DNA from 3 places in the Agrobacterium sp. 5Ca50 genome. Region 1 is predicted to be linked to each of the others. Evidence: predicted binding sites of a transcription regulator. Region 1 holds the regulator's gene; each other region holds the start of a gene.
What was found. The regulator PhoB, encoded in region 1, activates phosphate uptake and scavenging genes when phosphate is short. The targets are predictions, from matches to a motif close to TGTCATNNANCTGTCAT.
Positions count from the first base shown of each region.

Region 1 (3,279 bases):
CTTGAAGGTGTAAACCGTGCCGTCTTCCGAAACTTCCCAGCTTTCAGCAAGACCAGCAACTGGCTTGGTTGTGCCGGGCTCGAATTCGAGCAGGCGGCTGTAAACAGTGTGTGCAGCGGCGTCAAAGGTGGTGCCGGCGGTGTAGAGGCCCGGGTCAAAACCTTCTGGAGAACCTTCGGAGCAGTAAACGAAGGTTTTCGCGCTTGCTACATTGGCGAAGCATGTTGCAGACAGCAAGGCTGCCGCAATGAGGCCAATTTTGGAATTCATGTATAGCTCCCACTTTTATGTTCCCGTTTGTGCCAACAGACGGGAATGGTTGAGTCATTATCGTAATTTCAGTCTGTTCCGATGCCGGAGCCACAACACGGGAAGAGCTTCACAAGGCAGTTTCCGTTTTGCTGTTCCAGCCTCGCTGCCCCCATTGCCAAAATAACGGGCGCTGTAACCGAAAAGCTGTCTTAGCATCACGAGAGGCAGAGGCGGAAGCCCCCTTTTTGCCTAAAGATATGATTTATTCTGTTACAACCAGAGATTCCTGTATCGATACAGGCCAGCCTTATTTAAGGCTCTGATATGTGAGGGAATTGGTGCCACGCAAAACCAGCATCTTGGCAAATCAGGCAAAACGCAGAATCCGCATAAAACAAGGGCTTAGAGGCTGTGCAAAACCATGCGCGGAAATTTTCACGTAAAAATACTATTTATTTTCAATTAGTTGAATCGCCAATCCGTATGACTGAAAACAATTTGTCATAAAAAATAAAAAAGTCCGTTGACATAGAGCGCTGCTCGCCGTACATCGCTCTCCGTCGCCCAGATGGCGGAATTGGTAGACGCGCCAGCTTCAGGTGCTGGTACTCGCAAGGGTGTGGAGGTTCGAGTCCTCTTCTGGGCACCAATTTCTTGATTTAGTTATCTAAATCAGCCTGCAAAAAAGCTCCGGTCTCCGGAGCTTTTTTGCGTTTAGGGCCTAGTTACTCCTCACAGCCTGTCTGAAAATGATAGATTTCGACCAATTCGAACCATCGTTTTGTTCGTCGGATTGGGCGTGTCTGAAACCGCAAATTTTCAGGTCAATTTTGCACCAAACTGGATATGCCGCGTTCTCATATCGAGCAACGGTGGCATCGATGAGTTGTGAACTCATGGGTAGTGAAAGCTCTCCCAGAAACAAAAAGGGCGACTATGAGCCGCGCCTTTGATGTTTTTACATGATGAAAGACCGGATCAAGCTTCCATCGAATAACCCGCACCACGAACCGTGCGAATGACATCCTGCATATTGGAGAAGTTCAGCGCCTTGCGCAGACGTCCTACATGCACGTCAACGGTGCGTTCGTCGACGTAGATATCATGCCCCCAGACACCGTCGAGCAGCTGCGAACGTGAGAACACGCGCCCCGGTGAGGACATCAGGAACTCCAGCAGGCGGAACTCGGTTGGCCCAAGGCGCACTTCACGGCTTTTACGGTGAACGCGGTGCGTTTCACGATCAAGCTCGATATCACCGCATTTTAGCACCGAAGACAGCACCTCGGGCTTCGCACGGCGCAGCATAGCTTTCACACGTGCCATCAGCTCTGGCGTGGAGAACGGCTTGACGACATAGTCATCCGCTCCGGTGGCGAGACCGCGAACGCGTTCGCTTTCTTCACCACGCGCCGTCAGCATGATAATCGGCAGGCGTTCTGTTTCAGGCCGCATTCTGAGGCGCCGACACAGTTCGATGCCGGAAACACCCGGCAGCATCCAGTCCAGCAACAGAAGGTCAGGAACCCGTTCCTGCAAACGAATTTCTGCTTCGTCTCCACGGGTGATCGTGTCGACTTCGTAGCCTTCGGCTTCTAGATTGTAACGCAGCAGAACGCTCAGGGCTTCTTCATCTTCTACGACTGCGATCTTCGGCAACATGGCTGTACTCCGCTCAAGTCCGTCTATCTATTATTCGGTTACAGCACCGAGCGTGTTGGAGCTGTCGTCCTTCGGACGATCACCTTCAAGCTGGCTGCCTGTTGCCATGTAATAGATGGTTTCGGCGATATTGGTTGCGTGGTCACCGATACGTTCGATGTTCTTGGCGCAGAACAGCAAATGCGTGCAGGTGGTGATGTTGCGCGGATCTTCCATCATGTATGTCAGCAGTTCGCGGAACAGCGAGGTATACATAGCGTCGATTTCTTCATCACGCTCACGGATGGCATTGGCCTTCTCGGCAGAACGCGTTGCGTAAACATCAAGCACTTCCTTGAGCTGAACCAGTGCCAGCTCGGACAGGTGCTCCAGGCCGCGTGCCAGCTTGCGTGGTACGCCCGTGCCCTGAACAGCGATTACGCGCTTGGCAGTGTTCTTGCCAAGGTCGCCAACGCGCTCCAGGTCGCTTGCAATACGCAGGGAACCGATGATTTCGCGCAGGTCGGCCGCCATTGGCTGACGCTTGGCAATGGTCACAATTGCCTTGTCACCAATTTCGCGTTCCGCGTGGTCAAGTACGACGTCTTCTGAAATGACCTTCTGGGCCAAAGCCGCATCGGAGTTGACCAATGCGCGAACTGCATCCGCGCACATTTGTTCTGCAAGACCACCCATCTCAGAGATGCGGCGTGTCAGGAATTTCAGCTCATCGTCATAAGCAGACAAGATATGCGAATGTGTCGATGTCATTTCAAAGTCTCCGGCTTCTGCAAGGACGCGAGACGAAGCTAAATGGCTCCAAGTCGCTCCGGCACAATTCTTTCACGTTAACAGCGGGCGATTACTCCAGGATTAGCCGAAGCGTCCCATGATGTAATCCTGCGTGCGCTGGTCGTCTGGATTGGTGAACATCTTGTCAGTGTCGTTTTCTTCGACAAGATGGCCGAGGTGGAACATCGCCGTGCGTTGCGAAACGCGAGCTGCCTGCTGCATCGAGTGCGTCACGATGACAATGGTGTAGTTGGTGCGCAGTTCGTGGATCAGTTCTTCCACACGTGCCGTTGCAATCGGGTCGAGAGCCGAGCAAGGCTCATCCATCAGGATGACTTCCGGGCTGACGGCAACCGCACGGGCGATGCAGAGGCGTTGCTGCTGACCACCGGAAAGACCGGTACCCGATTCGTGCAGGCGATCCTTTACTTCGTTCCAGAGACCGGCCTTGTGAAGGCTGGATTCAACGATCTGGTCCATGTCCGCACGCGACTTTGCCAGGCCGTGAATACGTGGGCCGTAAGAGATGTTCTCATAGATCGTCTTGGGGAACGGGTTTGGCTTCTGGAACACCATGCCGACGCGGGCACGCAG
Region 1 covers NZ_AP026438.1:3,630,750-3,634,028, reverse strand. Annotated here, with positions in the region: gene ACZ5FM_RS17420 (ABC transporter substrate-binding protein) at 1-270, opposite strand, end outside; tRNA gene ACZ5FM_RS17415 (tRNA-Leu) at 815-901, shown strand; gene phoB (phosphate regulon transcriptional regulator PhoB) at 1,231-1,914, opposite strand; gene phoU (phosphate signaling complex protein PhoU) at 1,945-2,664, opposite strand; gene pstB (phosphate ABC transporter ATP-binding protein PstB) at 2,767-3,279, opposite strand, start outside.

Region 2 (3,279 bases), 380 kb from region 1:
TTCGAGCGTATTCACCGCTCCAATCTGGTTGGCATGGGCGTTGTTCCATTCACCTTCCAGGAAGGCACCACATGGGCAAGCCTTGGCCTCAAGGGTGATGAAATCGTCGAGATCGATGGTCTCGAAGGCGAGATCAAGCCACGTGAAACCAAGATCGCCAAGATCACTTACGGCGACGGCACGGTGAAGGAAATTCCTCTGCTTTGCCGCATCGATACGCTGGATGAAGTCACTTACATGGACAATGGCGGTATTCTCCAGACCGTTCTTCGCGATCTGGCTGCCTGATAATACTCAGGGCAACAAGAAACGCCGGGAGAAATCCCGGCGTTTTGCGTATTAGAGGCAATTGTCAAATGTAGTCTGTTCACTTACAAATTTTGACGAGCATGAAATGTGATCGACCCTCACCCCTTCGTGACTTCCCTTTGAACGTGTTTCGCGCTTATTTTCCAGCAACGCCCGATAGGTTTTATAGCAGATGAACATCCGGACGTTTGTGCGGATGAAAGGCCCAAGATCGCAATGCTTCTGAAATATGGTTTCCCCCTTCTTCTTATCAGTGTCGCAACCGCCAGTCCTGCTCTTGCACAAACATCGCCGGACCAGCCGAAGGGTGTGGTAGAACTGTTTACCTCGCAGGGTTGCGCTTCCTGTCCGCCAGCTGATGCGGCGTTGCAGAAGATGATCGAGAAGGGTGACGTCATAGGCCTGTCATTCCACGTCGATTACTGGAACTATCTCGGCTGGAATGATTCCCTTAGCTCCAAGGAAAATACCGAACGTCAGTATGGTTATGCCCGCGCGCTTGGCCGTAACGGCGTTTATACGCCACAAGCCGTTCTGAACGGTCGCGACCATGCAAAGGGTGCCGATAGCAAGGCGATTTACAGCAAGCTTGAGGAATTTGCCTCGAGCGGCAAGGGACTGGTTGTCCCTGTTCAGTCCAGCCTGGTCAACGACGAGATCGAGATCAATATTGGTGCCGGCCAAGGCAAAGCGGATATCGTCGTAGCCTATTTCAACCAGCAGCAAATGGTTGATGTGACGCGCGGAGAAAACAAGGGCCGCAAGATTTCCTACTGGCACAGTGTTTATGACGTGCAGACAGTGGGGATGTGGAACGGCGAGGCAATGAAGGTCAATCTGCCTGCCAGCGTTCTTGGAAAAGCCAAGAAGGGCGGCTGTGCGGTGCTGCTGCAAACTGCCAATGAAACGGGTGATCCCTCAGCGATTATCGGCGCCAGCATTTTGATGAATGAGGCGAAATAGTCTTATCCGGTCCGGGCATTGGGGGCTGGGGGTAAAGGGTCAATGCACCGAACCGGGTCATTTGGTGCCTAGACATCAATTGACAGGCTTCACACTGACATCCAATTTAGGCAGTGATTTGACCGAAATGCGGCGATTCTAATTTCACTGTTTCACGTCGCAACACGCGCTTTTGCGTCGTTTTACTTGCAATTTTCTCAGGCTGGGGCAACACTGTCACCAACCTGTTATGATTTGCAGCGAGGCGCGCATGACCGATCAGCCGGATTTGTCGCAGGGCGGTAATTCGACGCGAGACGGTTCGACCGTCGTTGATCTTCGTGAATATCAAAGAAACAAGGATCCCTTGCCGGTGACCTTCCATCGTCGGGAACTCGACGCCATTTTGTGGATTTATGGCCGCATGGTGGGCGACGGCGAATGGCGTGATTATGCCATCGACCACTTGAAAGACCGGGCGGTGTTTTCGGTTTTCAAACGATCAGGTGAGATGCCGCTTTACCGGATTGAAAAGAACCCAAAGCTTGCGGCGAAACAGGGCGCTTACAGCGTCATCAACGTGAATGGCACGATTTTGAAGCGTGGCCATGAGTTGCGGCAGGTGCTGAAGGTTTTCGACAAGACCCTGAAGCTGGTCGAATAACTGATTGCCAACCCCTATTGTACGTTAGTGGCGGGCTTTCTCCGTCGCCGTTGCTATACGGTTTCCTGATCTATCGTTTTGCCGGATTGTCGTTGCGAGAGCGCTGCTACGCTGAGCGTCGGCACTCGCGGTTGCTGCATGCTGTAAATCTGAGGCAACAAAAAAAGGCGGCCCGAAAGCCGCCTTCTTCATGTGGGTTTCCACCCCTCTTAGTCGTTGCGGTTACCGAGGAACTGCAACAGGAAGGTGAAGAGATTGATGAAGTCGAGATAGAGTGTCAGCGCACCCATGATGGCCTTGCGACCAGCAACGGCAACGTCGTCACCATCGAAATACATTTCCTTGATCTTCTGGGTGTCATAGGCTGTCAAACCAGCAAAGATCAGAACACCGATGGCCGAGATGGCAAAGCCCATAGCAGAAGACTGCAGGAAAATGTTGACGATCGACGCGATGATCAGACCGAACAGACCCATGATAAGGAACGAGCCCATGCCGGACAGGTTCTTTTTCGTGGTGTAACCGTACAGCGACAGCGCGCCGAACGAAGCGGCGGTGACGAAGAACGTCTGAACAATGCTCTGGCCAGTGTAGACCACGAAGATCGACGACAGGGACAGACCCATCATTGCAGCATAGACCCAGAAGGTGGTCTGCGCAGCGGCGACGCTCATTTTATGAACGCGGAAGCTGAGGAAGAACACCATGCCGAGCGGAGCAAGCATCACAACCCAACGCAGCGGCGAACCGTAAAGGGCCGCGCCAAGAGCCGTCAACATTGTTCCGTTGCCAAGCTGTGCAGCAGCAGCTGATGGATCTGTTGTAGTTGCCATCGAGAATGTGAAGTAAGCAGCGATACCGGTGATCGCGAGACCCACAGCCATAAGGTTATAAACCTTGACCATGTAGCTACGCAGACCTTCATCGATCATCGCATCCGTCTGGCCGCGGGTCTGCGCCATTCGGTTTTGGTAATTGTTGAAATCAGCCATTTGTTCCTCTTTCAAGCTCCGGAATTATTCACGGTGTCGGGATAACTCCCAGGCGCCGCTGCGGAGCTTCAGCAAGCCTGTCCAAAATATGATGGGAGAATGTGTTTGATACAAGACCTTTTGTATCCAAAAACACCAAATACGGGAAAATCGCGATCAATTTATCGAAGATTACCAAGAATTAATCGTTAAAGTTATGGTCCCAGAACGGGTGAGCGCAACCGATGCGGTAATGGCCTTTGCTGTAGCGCATTAAGCGCTTACTGCTCCATCACGCGCATGGGGCGTTTTGCCACTTATTCTCCAATCTGCCGCAGGACCGGCGCCGCCTTTTGACCAAGGATGCGCCAAGTGCCAAGCAGCCCGATACCC
Region 2 covers NZ_AP026438.1:3,249,511-3,252,789, reverse strand. Annotated here, with positions in the region: gene acnA (aconitate hydratase AcnA) at 1-288, shown strand, start outside; gene ACZ5FM_RS15690 (DUF1223 domain-containing protein) at 526-1,272, shown strand; gene ACZ5FM_RS15685 (DUF2794 domain-containing protein) at 1,523-1,915, shown strand; gene ACZ5FM_RS15680 (Bax inhibitor-1/YccA family protein) at 2,125-2,907, opposite strand; gene ACZ5FM_RS15675 (ABC transporter permease) at 3,204-3,279, opposite strand, start outside.
Region 2: a site for PhoB is predicted at 1,487-1,503, ahead of ACZ5FM_RS15685 (DUF2794 domain-containing protein). Genes of this name have one in related genera too.

Region 3 (3,279 bases), 1.3 Mb from region 1:
TTGGTACGAACGATGGTGCGGGCAGCTTCCGGGTTGATACCCATGCGTCCAACCAGCGCGAAGTAATCATCGACATATTCGCGGTAACGTGGATCGTCTTCCGGATTGACCACGGCAAAGTCCGCATGTGGACGAATGCGCAGACCGAAACGCTTGAGGCGGGATTCGATGATCTGTGGACGACCAATCAGGATCGGTACGCCGGTGCCTTCTTCCAGCAGAACCTGGGCTGCACGCAGCACGCGCTCGTCTTCACCTTCCGAGAAGATGATGCGCTTCTTCTCAGCCGATTTCGCAGCGGCAAAGATTGGCTTCATCACAAAGCCGGAGCGCCAGACGAAACGGTTCAACTGGTCTAGATAGGCGTCGAAATCGGTGATCGGACGCGATGCAACGCCGCTGGCTGCCGCCGCACGGGCAACGGCCGGTGCAATGCGCAGGATAAGGCGCGGGTCGAATGGCGATGGAATGAGGTAGGTCGGTCCAAACAGCGGCGTGTCACCGGAATAGGCTTTCGCAGCCACTTCCGAGATTTCTTCACGCGCCAGTTCGGCAATTGCCTTGACGGCCGCCATCTTCATTTCTTCGTTGATAGTGGTTGCACCACAATCCAGCGCGCCGCGGAAAATGTATGGGAAGCAGAGAACGTTGTTCACCTGGTTCGGGAAGTCGGAACGGCCGGTGCAGATCATCGCATCAGGACGGGCTGCACGCGCAACTTCCGGCATGATTTCCGGGTTCGGGTTGGCAAGCGCCAGAATAAGCGGCTTTTCAGCCATCTGTACGAGAAGTTCAGGCTTCAGGACGCCAGCCGCCGACAGGCCGAGGAAGACATCTGCGCCATCGATGGATTCGGCCAGAACGCGCTTGTCGCTCTTCTGGGCGTAGATTTCTTTCCACTCGTCCATCAGGGTATTGCGGCCGTCATAAACGAGGCCTTCAATGTCGTGAACCCAGATGTTTTCCTTCTTGGCGCCCAGCGACACAAGCAGGTTAAGGCAGGCAAGAGCTGCCGCACCGGCGCCTGACGTGACGATCTTGACATTGCCAAGCGACTTGCCGGCCAGTTCCAGACCGTTCATCACGGCGGCAGCCACGATGATCGCGGTGCCATGCTGGTCGTCATGGAAGACAGGAATGTTCATCTTTTCGCGCAGTTGGCGCTCTACTTCGAAACATTCAGGCGCCTTGATGTCTTCAAGGTTGATGCCGCCAAAGGTCGGCTCCAGCGCCGAGATGGTCGAGACCATGTCGTTGATGCCGGGCGCGTCAATTTCGATGTCGAAAACGTCGATGCCGGCGAATTTCTTGAACAGGACGGCTTTACCTTCCATCACTGGCTTGGAGGCCAGCGGACCGATATTGCCGAGGCCAAGAACAGCCGTGCCGTTGGAGATAACCGCCACCAGATTGGCGCGTGCCGTATATTCGGCGGCTGTTTCCGGGTTTTCGTGAATGGCAAGGCAAGGTGCCGCAACACCCGGCGAATAGGCCAGTGCCAGGTCGCGCTGGTTGCCGAGCGGCTTGGTCGGTTGAATTTCAAGTTTGCCGGGGCGCGGATAGCGGTGGAAAAACAGCGCCTGTTCGTCCAGGTCAGCACTTGCTGGTTTTGGTTGAGTTTTGTTTTTATCCTGCGAATTCATTCCTGCACCGCTTTTTTCAAATGTTTTCGTTGGGCTTCTGAATACATCAATCAGCCCCATGGTACAGCCGTTATTTGATTGATTCGTGTCAAAATGAGTGTGGGTGAAGAGGGTTTTGCGGCAGAAAATAGTCCTTTGTCATGATGCTGAAACACGACTCTGGTTCTGGAGTATGTAGTTTGATTGCCAAGACAGGGGGATGAATTCCGTGGCCCGGCAAATGGAAACCAGACATTTCAGAACCTTATTTATCTCGGACGTGCACCTTGGCTCCAAGGCTGCCAAAACCGACTACCTCCTAGATTTCTTGCGTCATCATGATGCTGACACAATTATTCTGGTGGGAGACATCATTGACGGCTGGCGTTTGCGCCGCAACTGGTACTGGCCGCAAGGCTGCAATGATGTTGTACAGAAACTGCTGCGCAAGGCGCGCAAGGGTGCCCGTATCATCTATATTCCCGGCAACCATGATGAGTTCCTCAGAGAGTTTCCCGGGTCGCACTTCGGCGGTATCGAAGTCGCCGAACGCATGGTGCATGAAGCGGCAGACGGCAAGAAATACCTGATCATCCACGGCGATGAGTTTGACGTGGTCGTGCGCAATGCCCGTCTGCTCGCTTACCTCGGTGACTGGGCCTATGACGCAGCAATTGCCATCAATGTGATATTGGCAGCCGTTCGTCGCCGTATCGGCCTGCCATACTGGTCGTTCTCGGCCTGGGCAAAGCTGCAGGTCAAACATGCCGTCAACTTCATTGGCGAGTTCCAGCGCGTTGTGGTGGACGAAGCCAAGCGTAACGATGTGGACGGCGTTATCTGTGGTCATATCCACCACGCCGTGATCAGCGAGATGGACGGTATCCGTTACATCAATACTGGTGACTGGGTGGAAAGCTGTACGGCAATTGCCGAAAATGAAGATGGCAGCTTTGAACTGATCACCTGGATGCAGGCTGAAGAAAACCCTGAAAACATCGAGCAGGAAGAGCAGATCGCTCTGCCGCCGTTCCCGATGCGCGCCGCCTGACGTGACAGAGTGACAAGCGCCTCTCTGGGGCGTGCATTTCATCTGAGGCCGTCATCTGAAAAATAGCGGTTGCCTCCAGTGTTTGGCGGCAACCCAACTACTTTTTCGGCGTTACTTTGCGTCCACGTGCCACTTTTTCCGGGACGCTTTTTCCATATTCATTCCACCAGGCCGTCAACGCTTCCATTGTCGGACCGAGGCCTCTGGCTTTCGCAGTTATCTCGTACTCCACGCGAGGCGGGACCTCGGCATAGACCGTGCGGGAAACCAAACCGTCCAACTCAAGTTCCCGCAATTGGGCGGTCAACATATGCTGGGTGATGCCAGGAATGGCTTTGCGCAGCTCGTTGAAGCGATAAATGCGCCGGTTGAGAAGCCACATGATTTCGAGTTTCCATTTACCCGAAAGCAACGCGAATGCACGCCGCATTTCTTCGTGCATATTTGTGCCGTCCGGCTCATTAGTCTGGTCTTCCATACTTACCACGCGAAATTCATCCTACTTGCGAAGATTCATCTAATACCACATTTTCAATGCGAACACCGGATAATCAGCAGTCGCTAATCCGGGACACTGAAAATCTTGAATGGAGCAATCTGCCGAAG
Region 3 covers NZ_AP026438.1:1,219,151-1,222,429, forward strand. Annotated here, with positions in the region: gene ACZ5FM_RS05805 (NADP-dependent malic enzyme) at 1-1,643, opposite strand, end outside; gene ACZ5FM_RS05810 (UDP-2,3-diacylglucosamine diphosphatase) at 1,843-2,673, shown strand; gene ACZ5FM_RS05815 (winged helix-turn-helix transcriptional regulator) at 2,771-3,151, opposite strand.
Region 3: a site for PhoB is predicted at 1,780-1,796, ahead of ACZ5FM_RS05810 (UDP-2,3-diacylglucosamine diphosphatase). Genes of this name have one in related genera too.